DNA from 4 places in the Brevibacillus sp. Leaf182 genome. Region 1 is predicted to be linked to each of the others. Evidence: riboswitches for the same ligand, from Rfam matches in the RefSeq annotation. Region 1 holds a riboswitch; each other region holds the start of a gene.

Region 1 (4,184 bases):
CGGCCGTGTTCGCCTGCGCGAGACGCTTCAATCGTGGCATTGAGTGCCAACAGATTGGTTTGTGCAGAAATCTCGGAAATGGTTTGAATAATTTTCCCAATCGATTCGGTTTCTTTATTGAGCTCTTGAATCAGCTGGTTCGTACCTTGGATGTCCGTGATGAATCGTTCAAAGTCATTGCCGATGTTGCCAATGCGTTTGCCGCTCTCGCTAGTGGCTTCTTTGGTCGATTCTACGTACTCATGCATCTCTGTAACAGAGCGGGTCATGTCCTCAACTTGCAGATTCGTCGAGCTCATTTCCCGACGCAGCTCGTCCGTATTGCTGGTTTGAATCGTAAAGGACTCCATAATGTCTTGTAGGGAAGCGACGGTTTCGACAGCGCGAACATTTACACCGTCCGTCACCTTGTTCAAATTCTCTTGATAGTCTTGCATAGAGGTGAGTGATTCGTTGATCTGATCCAGAACACGTTGCAACGATTCCTTCGAGGCAATCGCTTCTTGCTTTTGTTGCTCACTTTCCTCTTGCAGCTTGTTATTGAATACAGCATGCATCATGCTTGTGACAGAGACGAAGCAGAAGGTAAGCAGGAAGTACATCAGATCAAGATTGCTTGTCGAATGGAAAATCGTTTCTCTCTGTGTCAGGAAGTAGTAAGAGACAATACCCAATGTCGATACAATCGTCAAAATATTAATGAGTCGGTCTTGATAAATCCCCATGACTGCTACAAAGAACATAATGGTCATGATATTGATCATATGCGGGTCCAGTCCAACTACGATGAACATGAAGATCCCGATTACGGCGAAGTTGAAAAACTTCATGAAGGGCGCTGCTTTTTCACGGAAGCTCGGGCGATTGGAGATGTAAGTAAAAGGTGCCAGCACACCATACAAAATACCCAGCACCGTGAAAACGAATGTGTACGGTACGCCTAGAAAGAGGTTTAAGACTTGAACAACCGTAATAATACTGGCGAATACGATTACGACCCAATTATTTCTTCTTCTCAATAGATCAATGTTATCCATGTTTTACCCACCTACTTCGACTTTTACTTGGTTGGATGACGACGAATTGTACCAGGAATATTTCGGATCATGCTTATTGTCATAGACATCTTTTAGATGGAAAAGGGTCGGAATGGCATCGGCCCCTTTGTAAAAGACGATTTCTTTGGTCTGAGTCGCCTTTACTTGATACTTCTTGTTGATGAACGTAAAAAAAGTCGGATCTGCTACACCGATTGCGTGGGTATATCCATGCTTTTCAGCGTAATCTATCATCAAGCAAATTCCTTTTTGCCCTAGTTGTCCACGGTATTTCGGCAAAACAGCGAGACTGTCTACCTCCATTACTTTCATGTCTTCTGTAACAACATCCTGAAAAAGTGATTTCATATAAGCACTTGATTTGGAAAAGGGCGTCATTTCAAACGTTCCACCTGCTTCACCATCTTCGGCAATTAAGAGGAACAGAGCCGAGCCTTCTTTCGCGTACTCCATCTCGAAGCCCATGCTTGTCCATACTGTTTCTTTGATTTCATGAAATTTTGCTAACTCTTGTACGGTTTCTACTTGTTTGTACATAACTTGTCCACTCCATCATTTTCTCTGATTGAACCATGTTGTGTATGTTTGACGTCTCAAAAGTTATGTTTTTCCATCTGTTGCGAAAATGAAAGTGCTTTCATCCTCCTTTCAAAAATATAAACACCAAAAAAGGCCGTTCCATCGAAATGGAACAACCGAAGCTACCAACATCGAAAAAATGGTCTCAAGATGATGGCAACCCGGCTATCATGGTCAAAGACTGTAGACCCGTGGTTTTGCGTCGCCACCTTTCGATGACTTTGCCTTTTGCATTTATTAGCAAAATTTGTGAAAACGTGTCGAATTTTGCTAGACGTAATCATGCAAAATATAAGCCAAAAGATATATCTTTGTCAAGTTTTGGTAGGGAAAAGATACTAATTGTTCATAAAGCATAGACGTACAAAAAACCAGTTGTGGGATCAACTGGTTCTTCATTATAGGCGTTAGGTTAGGGTTCGCAGAATGTCGAAAACTTCAGTAGGCTCCATTCTCTTTTTGTAATCTGGATCTAAGCATGCTGACCGGATTACGCCCTGGTTGTCGAGGATATAAGTAGCAGGAATGGGGAGCGTCCAGGAATCGTCACTGTTAAAATGCTTGAGATCAATATCCAATGATCGGTAAGTATTCTGTAAATAATCAGGCAGTCTGAATCTGAGTTTATATTTTTCTGCCACCTGGTTATTGGTATCGCATAACAAGGGAAAGCTCAGTCCGTTTTTCTCTTGCATAGTAAGAGAGTGTGAAGGAGATTGTGGACTAATGGCAAGCAATTGAGCACCCAGAGAGGTTATCGTATCGATCTGTTTTTGGTATGCTTGCAGCTCCAAATTGCAGTAGGGGCACCATGATCCACGGAAAAATGTGAGGACGACGGGGCCTTTTACGACTTCTTCCGACAGGGTAAAGGTCTTGCCAGTGTGGTCGTTCAACGTAAAATCAGGCGCAATCGAACCAATCGGCAAGCCCTTTGCCTGTCCAGAGGTCCGCAACTCCTCGAGTGATCTTGTAAATGCATCCGTTACTTCACGAGTGAGGAAGTCTGCTATTTGAATGGTTGTATTATCTAGCTCTTCGCGCAGGCTCTGAAAATGTGGTTTATTCATATGTCGTTCCCCTCTTTTTCGAAAGAATAGTAGAAGCCATAGCTTTACGATATCTTTCTTTTGGAGGGAAAGATGTAATCTGAATTACATTTTCTTCAAAATTTTGTCCCGATGAATGGAAATGGATTTAAAGCCTGTTTGAATCAGTTCTTCTCTTGCTAAAGCACGTAATGCTACCGTCACAGCTTCCCTGGATGCCCCGACAAAGTGGGCGAGTTCTTGATGGGAAAGAGGTAAATCAATTTTTTGAAACGCCGAACTGTTGGGATTGCCAAATTGATCGGCAAGCTTTACTAACGTGGAAAGAATGCGATCTTGTAAAGGGAGAAGGGCAAGATTTTCGGCTGCCTGGCTGATCGAAGCCATTCTATCGCTAATGAGCTTCATGATCTTCATCATCAGTTGAGGATGTTCGATTATGTAGCTCTCAAATTTTGCTTTGCTCATTTTACAAATGAGGCAGTCTTCGATGGTTTCTATATACATCTCCCTCGTACCTAATGAGAGCAAATCCATTTCTCCAAACACATTGCCTTCCCCGAGGATATCAAATGTGAACTGCCGCCCATCCCGATTTACTTTATATAAACGTACTTTCCCCTGTTTGATGAAATGGAAGCCCTCTGAAAAAGTTTCCGGTGTTTGAATACACGTATTTTGGGGGAAAGGGGTTAAGGAGGTTAATTGATCGATTAAGCGCAAACTTTCCTCGGATAATGAATTCAACAAATAAAATTGGGATAAATATGTGATTCGGTTCATCATTTCTGTTCGGTTTGGGTCTTCAGGATCGTTCTTTTCGCTTTAGTGACAATTCTTTTCGTTTCCTTTGTATCAGAGATTCTTAGCCACTCGTCACAAAGCTGCGTCACCCAGTCTGGTTGTGATTTACTCGAATCGTTCAACCAATTCCCTACAGAATCTTGAACATATTTAGATGCATCTGACTTCACTGGAGTGAGTAAAGGCAGGCAGCGAGCAGGCTCACTTTTCAATGCGTCAATATGCTTACACCAGACCCCTCGTGGGCGTGTGGCTTCTACCGCAAAGCGGCGAATATTTTCGTCGGTATCAAGTACCCATTCGCTCAGGAGTTGAATGGAATGGTTGAGATCATGCACGAGAGAATCTCGAATCGCCATCCATGCGATCTCTTTTACTCCAAAATGATGATCAGCTGCTAGTTTTCTTATTTGCTTTAGCTTTTCTTCGAGCGATAAGGTGTTGTCCAGGCCGATGATATAGGCACTCCAGCAACGTACACTGTCTGACTTGTGGGTGGCCAACGATAGGAAAACGGGAGACGTAGCTGTGGGTTTACCAGATTCGTGTAAGATCGCAAGTAGTTCTTGTCCAATCAGACGGATAGCTTTCATTCCGCTTGTAGATCCCGTTTCTTCTAATTGATCAATAAGTTGAGAGACATGCGCACCTAATTGAACATGAGGCAGAACGCTTCGTAACAGATGAATATGAT
Region 2 (4,184 bases), on a different contig from region 1:
TGATTTCGTCCAAACGGGACTCAAACTTCTTCGCTTGCGGTTTTTTAGCAGCTTCAGCAGCTACGGTTTGGACAGGCTTAACCGCTGTTGCGGCAAAAGCACCTGTTCCTGATGTCATGAGCATAGTTGCAGCGAGTGTGCTCGCCAAGATTGTTTTTGTGAATTTTTTCATCTGGGTTCTCCTCCTGTTAAACGGTAATGAATTTAGTTATCAGACACAAACTCCATCATCCCTAATGGCATTCCCCCTTTCAAAGAAGAGGACTTACAACCTGTTGAGCTGCCTCCTACACAGTAAACCTGCCGATTCCTTGCTGTAATTCTTCTGCCACTGCATTCAAACGCTCGACAGACTGGCCAATTTCCTGGATGGCCTGAAGCTGCTCTTCCGTTGCCTTTGCCACTGTTTGCGCGTCGAGTGAAGCATGTTTCGCAATGTTATGCATTTCATCTACAGAAGCACTCACCTGTTGGGAGCCTGCTGACATTTGTTCAGATGCTGCGGATACTTCCAAAATGTGCGCGGCAACGTTACGGGAAGACTCCAGAATATGCCCGAAGATTTCGCGAACCTCTTCGACCAGTTGAATACCATGCTGTGCGTTTTGGTTGCCCGCGGTCATGACCTCTACCGCGTGACGAGTATCCTGCTGGATTTCTCCGATCAGCATCGCGATTTTGGATGCGGATTCCTCGGATTGATTCGCCAGCTTTTTCACCTCTCCGGCAACGACAGCAAACCCACGTCCATGCTCGCCTGCACGGGCTGCCTCAATCGAAGCGTTCAAAGCAAGCAAATTGATTTGCGAGGTCAACTGACTGATCGTATCGAGAATGCCTTCGATTTCTTTGGAGCGATTGTTGAGCTGCTCGATGGCTACTGTCGCCTTCGAAGTTCCCTCGCCAATGCTTCCCATCTGGAGAACTGCCTGCTCTACCACAGCAGTCCCTTGCTCTGCCTGCTCTGTTGCTACCTGGGCAGCCTCTGAAACATGTGCAGACGTCTCCGCGATTTTCACGATGCCTGCTGCCATGTCATTCATAGACAACGCGACATCCTGCGAGCTAGTAGCCTGCGCCTCTGCTCCCTCAGAAATCTGTGCGATAGACATGCCGATTTGGTTGATGTTTTCCGTCGCTTGTTTAATGCCTTCGGATACTTCCTGACTAAAACGCTGTACTTGATCAGACGACAGAGATACGTCCTCGATCAAATTTTTCAAGTGCGATACCGTCTGGTTAAAGTCACGTGACAGAACGGCAATCTCGTCTTTTCCATCAACCGTTACGGTCTCTTTCAGGTTCCCCTGCGCCACTACATTTACTGCGTGATTCAGACGCTCAATTGGTTTCACCATGCGTACAGCCAAGAAATAAACGAGGACAACCCCAATTGCCAACACGATGAGGGAAATCACCATCAATCGGACTAACAGTTGATCAACAGGCGCATGCAGCTCTGCTACAGGTGCAGTGATGTATATGCCCCAGTTCAAACTGGTAGGAGCATAGGAAGCAAATCGCTCTGTATTCTCGTATTCGTATTGGGCGATTCCATGATTCCCCTGCTTGATATTTTCAAAAGCAGTCTGAAGCTCAAGAATACCCATGTCGAGAATCGATTCCTTCAGAATGTACTCGCTATTTGGATGATAAATAAATGTTCCTGTTTTACTTACTAAAAAGGCGTAGCCAAATTCACCGAATTTCTCTTCAGACACCTTTTTCTGGATTTCATTGATAGGAATCGTAGAACCGATATAACCGTATTGACGATTGTCCTTCATCAATGGAACGACAAGGGTCACGATGTTATTCCCTGTCCGCTTCGAAATGACTGGCTCGGAGACAACAACCTTTCCTTCCCCTTTACTCGCTTCCTTAATATGCGGACGATCCGAGATGTCGGTCACTTCTCCCATGAAATTGATCACTTTCTTACCGCTTAGGTCATGCGAAAAGAAGAACGTCTCAAACTGGGGGTTTTTCTTTTGGGCTGCTTGAATGAGTTTCAGGTCGAATTCGACATTTTGATCTGCCGACATCAACCCTCCCACCGCTCTTACAATCTCAATTTTTTCTTGAAAGAAACCATCGATACGAATCGAGAGATTGCTAGCTGACAACTCAGCTTCTTTGTCCAGACTGTCTGCCAAAAGATTGGAAGCACTCCAATAGCTTGCACCGCAAACCGTACCCAAACTAATAACCAACAGCAGGCACAAAACGATAATTAGCTTATTCTTCAAACTATTTTTCATACCGAATCCCTCTCCCTTCTCTTTTTTCAACAAAAAAAAGACTGCCCACCGACAGTCCATCATGACTACGGTATGGCAACCCGGCTGTCCTAGCTGCGAAAGTCATTTGGCTTTCGTCCTTAGACCCGTGGCTTTGCGTCCCTGCCTTTCAGCAGGTTTGCCTTTGTCATTCCTTGTTGTTTTTTCAATTTAAGTCCACTGCTTTTTCAATCTCACCTTTCTTTTCCCATAACTTTCCGCCAATAAACCTCAAAAACACAAAAAAGCTGACAACCTTTTACAGTCGTCAGCTTTTTGTCAAACTTTTTTGATTAGCTTAACCCGATCACTTGCCCATCCTCGTCTACATATAACGATTCCGCGGCCGGCTTTTTCGGGAGGCCTGGCATCGTAACCAAGCTTCCGGTCAGTGCGACGATAAAACCAGCTCCTGCTGATATGCGCACTTCACTCACTTGAATCGTGAAGTCAACAGGTGCTCCCAGCAGATCAGCGCGATCCGTAAAGGAATAAGGTGTTTTCGCCATGCACACAGGCAGATGGGACATGCCCATTTCTTCTACCTTTTGCATCGTTTTCAATGCCAGCGGCGAAAAGACAACCCCTGATCCACGGTATACTTCTTTCACGACAGTCTCAATCTTGTCTTTAATGCTGAGGTTTTCCTCATACAAGAATCGGAAGGAGGAAGGCTGCTCTGCTGCACGGGTCACTTTTTCAGCCAGCTCGACACCGCCAGCTCCTCCTTCTGCCCACACTTTAGAAAGGGCTGCTTCAGCTCCAGCCGCTTGGCACAACGCAATTACGGCATCGACCTCTGCCTGGGTATCTGTCGCAAAATGATTGATCGCCACCACTGCTGGCACACCGAACTTTTGCAGGTTTTCCAGATGGCGCTTGACGTTTTCGAAGCCTTTTTCCAGAGCAGACAAGTTCTCCACTGCGAGGTCAGGTACTTTTACCCCGCCGTTGTATTTCAACGAACGAACCGTAATGACCACGACAGCAGCCGATGGAGTCAGGCCTGCTTTTCTGCACTTGATGTCAAAAAACTTCTCTGCACCTAGATCCGCACCAAAGCCCGCCTCTGTTACGACGTAATCTGCCAGCTTCAAGGCCATCTTGGTTCCGATTACGCTGCTGCACCCATGCGCGATATTGGCAAAAGGTCCGCCGTGAATGATGACAGGAGTGCCTTCGATTGTCTGTACGAGATTAGGCTTGATGGCTTCCTTCAAGAGAACGCACATCGCATCGACCGCGTTGATTTCTTCTGCCCGTACAGGCTGATCATTGAAATCGTAGCCAATAATGATATGGTTCAATCGCTCGCGCAAGTCTGCCAAATTCTCACTCAAGCATAAAATCGCCATGATTTCCGACGCGGTCGTAATCATGAAGCCATCCTCACGCGTCATTCCATTGCCGTCACCCAGACCAACCACGATGTTACGCAGTGCGCGGTCGTTCATGTCCATAGCCCGTTTCCAGACGATTTTCTTTGGATTGAGCCCGCGCAGATTGCCATGGAAAATATGATTGTCGATCATCGCTGCCAACAAGTTATGAGCAGCAGTAATCGCATGAATGTCCCCTGTAAAATGCATGTTAATTTCATCAGCCGGGAGAATTTGTGCTTGGCCGCTTCCGGTTGCGCCTCCTTTGATCCCCATGCAAGGACCCAAGGACGGCTCGCGAAGCGCTGCAATTGTTTTCTTCCCGAGATAATTTAATGCTTGTGACAGACCAATCGTCGTGAGCGTCTTGCCTGCTCCCGCCGGATTGGGGTTCATCGCTGTAACAAGAATCAGTTTGCCATCAGGGCGATCCTTCACTTGCTCCCATAGTTCATCTGATAGTTTGGCTTTATACTTTCCGTATAGCTCCAAATGCTGTTCTTCGATACCTGCACTCTTGGCAATT
Region 3 (4,184 bases), on a different contig from region 1:
CGGTGTACCGCTATATGCTGGAGCAATCGCTACCTACCATCCAAATGAACTAAAGGAAAAATTCCCCTCTCTAAAGTTAGACTCCTGAGAGGGGAATTTTGTTACATGTATAGGCTTACTTTATTTCAAACACTTCTTGGGCAAGCCCTGCCAGCTTTTGCGTATTGTCGCTCACTTCGACCATCGTCGCAGAAATTTCCTCCGTAGCGGCTGCCTGACTTTCCATGGTTTGATTAATCAATTCAATCGAATTTTGCAGCAGGGTTATCAAATCCCGGATGGAATCTGTGGTTTGCTTGATTTTGTCCGCGTTCGCCCGTGAATCCGTCGCCATATTGCGAACTTCATTCGCAACGACAGCGAACCCTCGCCCTGCATCTCCTACTCGCGCAGCCTCAATGCTCGCATTCAGTCCCAAAATGTTACTTTGATCAGCGATTTTTTTCACGGCGAGCGTGATTTGCTCGATCTCAGTCGTACTTTGGCTCACATCATTGGCTTGCTCTGAGATTGCCTTCATTTGCTCGTTTAAATTCCCGATCTGCACAGCCATCTCATGTGTGGTGGCACTGACCTGCTCGACGACGCTCGAGAGATTTGCGGCAATTTCATACAGCTCATTGGCTCGCTCCATGCTGGAACCGATGCCGACACCACCGATGACTTTTCCCGTGTGATCATGCAGAGGGATTGCCCGTGCGACGAGAGGGAAACCAAATAATTCCTTGGGGACCATCATCGCCTGCTTGGTGTTTTTTCGAATCGCGTTGGTGATCACATCTCCTTCCTGGAGTGGATCACCCGGCTTGACTTGCAGTGCAAATGTTTGGGCAGGCACATTGCACAATAGCTTTTCCGTGTCATAGACCCCAATGGTAATGTCATCGGAGAGCAAATCATTTAAATAGGGGGCAACCTTGATGAACGCCTCGAGCAGCTCTGCGTTTTTCCCCTCTTCGGAAGCTTCTGTTTCGTTCCATTCTACGTAACCGTTCATGACCCACTTCACCTCTATATTTTGCTGGCATTAATACGGAAATTGGCGTTGCTTGTGCTGAACCGATATCCATTTCAGCGTAGTAAACTCTTCTAAGCTCCATTGACCGTTCAAACGTCCCAACCCAGAGTGCTTTTCACCGCCAAACGCCACGATTGGCTCGTCATTGATCGTTCCATCGTTGATGTGAATCATGCCGGTCTCAATTCGTTTGGCCATCTGGGCACCTCTCTCCAGATCGCGTGTATGAATCGCCCCGGACAATCCAAATGGTGTCTCGTTTGCCATGCGAATCGCTTCTTCCTCCGAAGTAAACGACATAATGCAAACAGCCGGACCAAACAGCTCTTTAGAAGCAATCGACATGTCTGTGGTCACTCCTGTCAAAACGATCGGCTCGACCAGGTTGCCCTTTACTTCCCCTTTCAATGCAGGAACGGCTCCTTCCCGTATCGCCTCATCAATCGTTGCCATCAGGTTGGCGACTTGCCGTTGATTGATGAGTGGACCGATTACCGTGTCAGGATCATTTGGGTCGCCTACCTTGAGTCCAGATACTTTTTCCACATACAGATCGAGGAATTTATCGTATACATCTTGGTGAACCAGAACCCTGTTAGCCGACATGCAAATCTGGCCTTGGTGGGTAAAGCGGCTGAATACCGCTGCATTAACGGCATACTGGAGATCCGCATCCTCCAAAACGATCAGTGCACTATTGCCGCCCAGCTCCAAAATCGCCTTTTTGAAATGCTTCGCTGCCACTTGCGCGATATGGCTTCCTACTTGGCTAGAGCCTGTAAACGAAAGGATGCGCGGAATCGGGTGGGAGACAAAACCATCGCCAATTTCCGCAATATCCGTCACAACAACGTTGATCAAGCCTTTTGGCAGACCTACTTCTTCAAAAATTTTCGCGATGAGCGTCCCACCCGTGATTGGCGTGTGCTCATGCGGTTTAAGGACGACACCGTTGCCCGCACCAAGAGCTGGAGCTACAGACTTCATCGACAGATAGAACGGGAAGTTGAACGGACTGATGACACCGACAACGCCTGCGGGAATCCGATACAAGCGATTTTCTTTTCCGTCTACGGGAGAAGGAAGAATTTTTCCTTCCATGCGCACCGGGAACGTAGCCGCTTCGCGAATAATATCCTTCACAAGCCCGATCTCAAAAAACGCCTTTAATCGGGTTCCACCCAATTCACGTATGATGATCTGAATGATTTCTTCTTCATTCTCTTCGATATAGTGAACAGCTCGCTCCAACATTCGGGATTTGGTATAGGCATTCACTTCATCCCACTCTTTTTTCGCGTTGGCTGCCGCCTTGTAAGCCGCGTCGATATCCTCCAGATTTGCCATTTTGAATTCTGCGATGACTTCCCCGTTGTAAGGGTTGATATCTTGCAATGTCTTCGCGCCCAGTCCGTCGCGCCACTCCCCATTAATGTACTGCTTGTCCAGTGTTTGAAGGATTGACATGCTTTAACCTCTCCCTTTTGTAAAGGTAATAGGCCCCTTTCGCATGAAAGGAGCCGTAAAACTAAAACAGCAAAATACACTGCTAGTCGGCAACCCGGCTGCCATCGTAACGTGTACATTAGGCCCGTGGCTTTGCGTCCCCAATTTTCAATGGGTTTGCCCATTCATAGCGAATGCTGGTAGGATTTTGTCGAAAAAAGGAAAGATATGGAGAATCCTACTTTGATTATAGTACTCCATTTCGAATAGTCAAACGAAAACATGTAAATAATTAGTGAAAGAAAGGGAACAAATACCAAAAAGTCCGCATCGCTTGGATACGGACTCCTGATTCTTTTTCCTTATGATCACAATAACTTTTTGACATCCTTTACGCTCGTCGCGAGTATTTGCTCTACCGCGTTGGCGTCCCTCACGTGTTTGGTCAAGCCTTCATTCAGCTCGTCCAGCAAGCCCTTTGCATCCCTTACCTGCTGGGACACATCGTCAGCAAATCGCTTTTGGTGCGCGATGATTTCCATCACACCTGACACTTCGACGTTCAGGGCCTGGAAAGCATTCACGATCTGATCCGTCTTCTCCGCAGCATCCTTGCTGATAGAAAGTCCGTCTTTGATCGCACTGCTGCTTTTTTCACTGTTGGACAACGCTTCTTTTGTTTCTTCCTGAATCTTGCCGATCAATTCTGCAATCGTCTTGGTCGAATTCGCTGTCATCTCGGCCAGTTTCCGTACCTCATCCGCTACAACAGCAAAGCCTCGGCCTTGTTCACCCGCACGTGCCGCTTCTATCGCTGCATTCAGGGCGAGAAGGTTGGTCTGATTGGCAATGTCGCTGATCACCTTGACGATACTCGTAATTTCCGAAGAGCGCTCTTCCAAGCGGCTCATGGATTTGGACGTATGGACCGATTCTTTGTCGAGCAGGCTCATGACTTCCACAACGTCCGTCATAGCCTTTTTGCCTTCATCTGCACGCGCTACCGATTGTTTGCAGATGTCTGTCAGGCGCTCTCCTCGATCCGACAGTTGGCTCGCAGATTCATCATCCCGCTCGTTAATGACCTGGATATTATCTACGACACGCTTCATTCTCGTCACCAAGCGCACCATTTGCTCGGATTCGGCGTTCATCGCTTGGTTCGAAGTGAAGATCGCACCCAAGTGTTCGTAAATACCGCGAAGCTCATGTTTCCAAGCGTCTTGCTGTCCTGCCATTGTGGTCGTGGGAGTTGCCACTGTCGTCGCTGCTGTCTCTTTTTCTGCCAGGCCTTTGTCTTTTTTCCAAAACATCCGCTTCCCTCTCCTTTGTACCCATCAATTGTCACCTCGGCGGCTATATACGCGGGACTCGATTATTCCCGGATGTTGTTTCGCCAAGCTCAGCAAGTTTTCCAAGAAATAATAGTGACCCTCCAAGAGCTCCACGTCTTTACGCTCAAATTGCTTCGCCTGCAAATACTGCTGCATTTCCAAAGCATAGCGCTCCAGTTTATCGTGAAAATCGTTGGCACGAAGCATTTGCTCCACTTCTGGATATTCTGTTTTCAGGCGATTCAGCTCGCTGTATACACGCCCACCCTCCAGAATCATCTGGTAGGCCGTACGCTCGAGCGTAGCTGTCGTAGCTGCCTCCTGCTCCTCACGCTCCTCGCGCAAAGCGGCCAAGTACGTGATAAAATGGTAGACAGTTAAAAACA
Region 4 (4,184 bases), on a different contig from region 1:
TGCGATAAACGTATTTCCGTCATACAGTTTCATTTCCTCGGTAAACTTGCGGATGAATTCATTTTTTGCCGCTGCATCATCGGATTGAATATCCGCGGTACGGGCTAAAATCTGAATTTCTGTCATACGCCGGTCCAGATATTGATCCATAGCTATGGCTGTACTAGAAGTAAGGTCAACATAGGATGATTTTTGTTTATCAATCAGTATGGATGAAAAGCTGCTCGTGATAAACAACGAAACGGCAGTAAGTGGAATGACGGCCACGACGAGAAACCAAAGGATCATTTTGTTCCTGAGCTTGTTGAACAAAAACATAGGGTTTTTCCACTCCTAATCCGTGATTGCGAAATAGAAACAGGTAGACTGCTGAGATTTACTCAGCAGTCTGACAAAATATCAATATCCCATTGCAGCGCCTTCACCGCGAGGGTCAGCACCGCCAAATTTTACATTGGTTTGCGGGTCAATCAGGATTGCGCCGGACTGTCCCATCGTATCGGTATAGGCTGCTTCCAGCTTTTCAACTGGATGCCCACGTTTAATCAACTCGTCCAGGACTTCTTGAGGGATGCGGCTTTCCACCTTTAGATTGTTGGAAGAAGATCCCCAGTTGCGTCCATGCAGCCATCTTGGCGCTTCGATTGCGTCTTGCACGCTGAAACCAAAGTCGATGATACGCGTGACGAGAGCGGCTTGCGTTTGCGGCTGTCCTTCTCCTCCTTGTGTTCCGTAGAGAAGATAAGGCTTGTCCCCTTTAAACAGCATAGCCGGGTTAATTGTGTGGAAGGTGCGTTTTCCTGGTTCCAAGTGATTGATGTGTTTAGGGTCCAAAGAGAAATAGCTTCCGCGGTTTTGCAAAAGGATGCCCGTATCTTTCGCTACGATGCCGGAACCCCAGTCAAAATAGTGACTCTGAATGATGGACACTGCATTTCCATCTTTGTCGACGATCCCGAACCAGGTTGTATCTCCTTTTGGATCAAGCGGTTCTACGGATTTGGCGGCTTGCTTCATATCGATGCGCGCAGCTAAATCCTTCCCGTGCTGCTTGGACAACAGCTCATCCACAGGGATATCCACAAAGGCAGGGTCAGTCAGCCATTTATCGCGGTCAGCAAAAGACTGTTTGGTAGCTTCTACAATCGTGTGATAGTAATCGGGTGTTCCTTCACCCATGCTCTTGAGGTCAAAGTTATTCAAAACATTAAGAATAGAGAGCGATGCCATGCCTTGGGAGTTAGGCGGAACGTTGTACGCTTTGTAACCGCGGTAGTCTACCGAAATTGGATCTGCCCAAGTGGAGGTGTGCTTCTCAAAATCTTTCAACGTGAGCAATCCACCGTTGGCTTGCATGTCTGCTACGATTTTTTTAGCAACTTCTCCTTTATAAAAACCGTCAGCGCCTTTTTTTGCAATGATTCGCAAAGTATTGGCAAGATCCTTTTGTTTGAGAATTTCGCCTGCTGCATAAGGATCGCCGTTTGGCTTCAGGAATGTTTTACGGAATCCATCAAAACGTTGAAGGTTTTTCAAGTCATTGTCAGTTGGATCTGTCGCGTATTTCGTCCAATATACTTGGTTGGGGGAGACTGGATATCCGTTCTCGGCGTATCCAATGGCAGGCTCCAGCAGTCTGTTCCATTGAAGCTTACTGTTGCCCATGCTTTTATGGGCGTAGTTGTACGCCTCCCACCAGCCGGAGACGACACCAGGGACAGTGTTTGCCGATTCATAACCGCGGGACGGGATTTTTTCGTAGCCTTTGTTTTTGTAATAGTCGATGGTTGCCTTTTCGCCTGCGCGACCACTGCCGTTCAGCGCCTTCAGCTCTTTTGTTTTAGCATTGTAGATGAGCCAGAAGTTATCTCCACCAATGGATGTGTAATGAGGATAGACGACAGCTAATGTGGAAGCGGCTGTAATAGCAGCATCTACTGCATTTCCACCGTCTTCCAATGTTTTTAGGGCCGCAGCCGTAGCCAGATAGTGAGGAGTCGTCACCATTGCGTTCGGTGACATCGATGTTGGACGGTTAGCAGCTTGTACCCCAGAGAATGTTGATAGCCCGATGACAGCAGTCAGCGCGACGGTCGAGAGTTTCTTCCAGAATGACATTCCTATGAAACCTCCTTCATGATGAATAAAATAATGTTTTCGTTAAACCGGCTATCCGCTGTTGCCTCACCTCCTTTAAAAGTTAAAAATACACAAACATACAAAAATAGACAAAAATAGACATTGTGAGCGCAAAAAAAGACCAATGATATAGGATCATTGGTCTCGTCCTACATCAATACTTCGGTAGCTGGCAAGCGTGTCCGCTGTTACGGAGGTAGCCCCTATAGCTTTGCGTCGCCGGATTTCCCCGGGTATGCCGTTTCGATATCAATGGTTAAAGTAGAAAATTGACACATAAACTGATTCAATCGTTGTGGGAAAATGTTCCTAAAACTCCGTTTGCCAATAATATAGACTATTTACCATTTGTGGTAAATAAGAAAAATTATTTTCATGCAGAAAAATAGTCAGGAATGCTACGGGGAAGGTTGTTTTTCGCAGACATTCGCACACCTCCTGGGGCTGAATTGCTTATGATGATAAAAAGGCACATTCGCCAAGGAGTGAAACAAAGACCATGATGCATCCCGATACAGAATTGCGCTATATCAACGATGAGATCGGGTACGGTGTGTTTGCGACAAAGTTTATCCCAAAAGGAACGATTGTATGGGCACAGGATAATTTGGACCAGGTATTGGACCCGGGATTTGTGGAAACACTTGACTCATTACGAAAACAGGACGTACAAAAATATTCGTTTAAGAACCAGTTCGGAAAGTACATTCTTTGTTGGGATAAGGCAAGGTACGTGAACCACAGCTTTCATGCGAATTGTGTGCCGACCATGTATGATATGGAATTGGCTGCACGGGATATTCTACCGGGTGAAGAGTTGACTGATGATTATGGAACGTTAAATCTGGATGAACCTTTTGATTGTTTGCCCGAGTCCGACACGGAACGCTCCCGCGTAATGCCCGATGACTTGCTTCGATATTACCCGCAGTGGGATCGGATTGCTGCGGAAGCCTTCCAACGTTTCAATCATGTTGAACAGCCTTTGTTGCATCTGATTTCCCCGAAGCATCTCGAAACGATTCGTGGGATCACGGAGCAGCGCGTAGCCATTGATTCTGTCATTCATCTGTATTGCAGGTCACAATGGCAAACGAGGCAGCAATGGAAGACGTGAGCGGGTCGGTCAACGACCCGATTTTGTTGAACTCTGGGTAGAGAATCAGTATTATGGAATGTAAAGGTGAAGTGAAAGGTTGATTTCATTGGAAAACAAGGTAGCGGCATCCAATTTTATCCGCAATATCATGATTGATGACTTGCAAGAGGGCAAAGTAAAGGAAATCATTACCCGCTTTCCCCCAGAACCGAACGGGTATCTTCATATTGGACATGCAAAAGCAATCTGCCTCAACTTTGAGTTGGCACGTGAATTTTCTGGCAAGGCCAACCTTCGATTTGACGATACCAACCCGGTAAAGGAAGACATCGAATACGTAGAGGCCATCAAAAGGGACGTTCAATGGCTTGGCTTCGAATGGGACGGGCTGTTTTTTGCATCTGATTACTTTGAAGAGATGTACAACCGGGCGGTGCTGTTGATTAAAAAAGGTCTGGCTTATGTAGACGATCTGTCTCCTGAAGAAATGCGTAAAATGCGTGGGACATGGACAGAGCCTGGCACAGATAGTCCGTTCCGCAACCGATCTGTGGAGGAAAACCTGGACCTGTTTGCACGGATGCGCCAAGGGGAATTCAAGGACGGAGAAAAGGTGCTACGTGCGAAAATCGATATGGCTTCTCAGAACTTCAACATGCGTGATCCGGTTCTGTATCGAATCTCCCATGCAACGCATCACAACACGGGCGACAAATGGTGCATCTATCCGATGTATGACTTCGCTCATCCGTTGGAGGATGCCATTGAGGGCGTGACACACTCCCTGTGCTCACTGGAATTCGAAGATCATCGTCCGTTGTATGACTGGGTAGTCCGCGAGTGCGAAATGGAGAAGGTACCACGCCAGTACGAATTTGCTCGCTTGAATCTGACCAATACCGTTATGAGTAAACGCAAGCTGAAACAGCTTGTCGATGAGAATGTA

Evidence for each region. A riboswitch is a leader RNA that binds a small molecule or an ion and turns the genes downstream of it on or off. The one in region 1 is predicted to bind cyclic di-GMP.
Region 2: another riboswitch for cyclic di-GMP. It lies ahead of ASG16_RS04650 (methyl-accepting chemotaxis protein); the one in region 1 lies ahead of ASG16_RS13455 (GNAT family N-acetyltransferase).
Region 3: another riboswitch for cyclic di-GMP. It lies ahead of yfmT (benzaldehyde dehydrogenase); the one in region 1 lies ahead of ASG16_RS13455 (GNAT family N-acetyltransferase).
Region 4: another riboswitch for cyclic di-GMP. It lies ahead of ggt (gamma-glutamyltransferase); the one in region 1 lies ahead of ASG16_RS13455 (GNAT family N-acetyltransferase).

What each region holds. Positions count from the first base shown of each region.
Region 1 is NZ_LMPN02000023.1:17,399-21,582, forward strand. It holds gene ASG16_RS13450 (methyl-accepting chemotaxis protein) at 1-1,037, opposite strand, end outside; gene ASG16_RS13455 (GNAT family N-acetyltransferase) at 1,041-1,595, opposite strand; cyclic di-GMP riboswitch class I at 1,790-1,873, opposite strand; gene ASG16_RS13460 (peroxiredoxin-like family protein) at 2,045-2,707, opposite strand; gene ASG16_RS13465 (Crp/Fnr family transcriptional regulator) at 2,792-3,469, opposite strand; gene ASG16_RS13470 (DNA alkylation repair protein) at 3,469-4,184, opposite strand, start outside.
Region 2 is NZ_LMPN02000015.1:367,433-371,616, forward strand. It holds gene ASG16_RS04645 (transporter substrate-binding domain-containing protein) at 1-172, opposite strand, end outside; gene ASG16_RS04650 (methyl-accepting chemotaxis protein) at 288-2,261, opposite strand; cyclic di-GMP riboswitch class I at 2,333-2,433, opposite strand; gene ASG16_RS04655 (formate--tetrahydrofolate ligase) at 2,573-4,184, opposite strand, start outside.
Region 3 is NZ_LMPN02000024.1:270,002-274,185, forward strand. It holds gene ASG16_RS17550 (M14 family metallopeptidase) at 1-53, shown strand, start outside; gene ASG16_RS17555 (methyl-accepting chemotaxis protein) at 116-997, opposite strand; gene yfmT (benzaldehyde dehydrogenase) at 1,028-2,485, opposite strand; cyclic di-GMP riboswitch class I at 2,571-2,656, opposite strand; gene ASG16_RS31250 (methyl-accepting chemotaxis protein) at 2,833-3,777, opposite strand; gene ASG16_RS17570 (hypothetical protein) at 3,802-4,184, opposite strand, start outside.
Region 4 is NZ_LMPN02000015.1:270,677-274,860, reverse strand. It holds gene ASG16_RS04180 (methyl-accepting chemotaxis protein) at 1-318, opposite strand, end outside; gene ggt (gamma-glutamyltransferase) at 400-2,118, opposite strand; cyclic di-GMP riboswitch class I at 2,301-2,389, opposite strand; gene ASG16_RS04170 (SET domain-containing protein) at 2,639-3,256, shown strand; gene ASG16_RS04165 (glutamine--tRNA ligase/YqeY domain fusion protein) at 3,336-4,184, shown strand, end outside.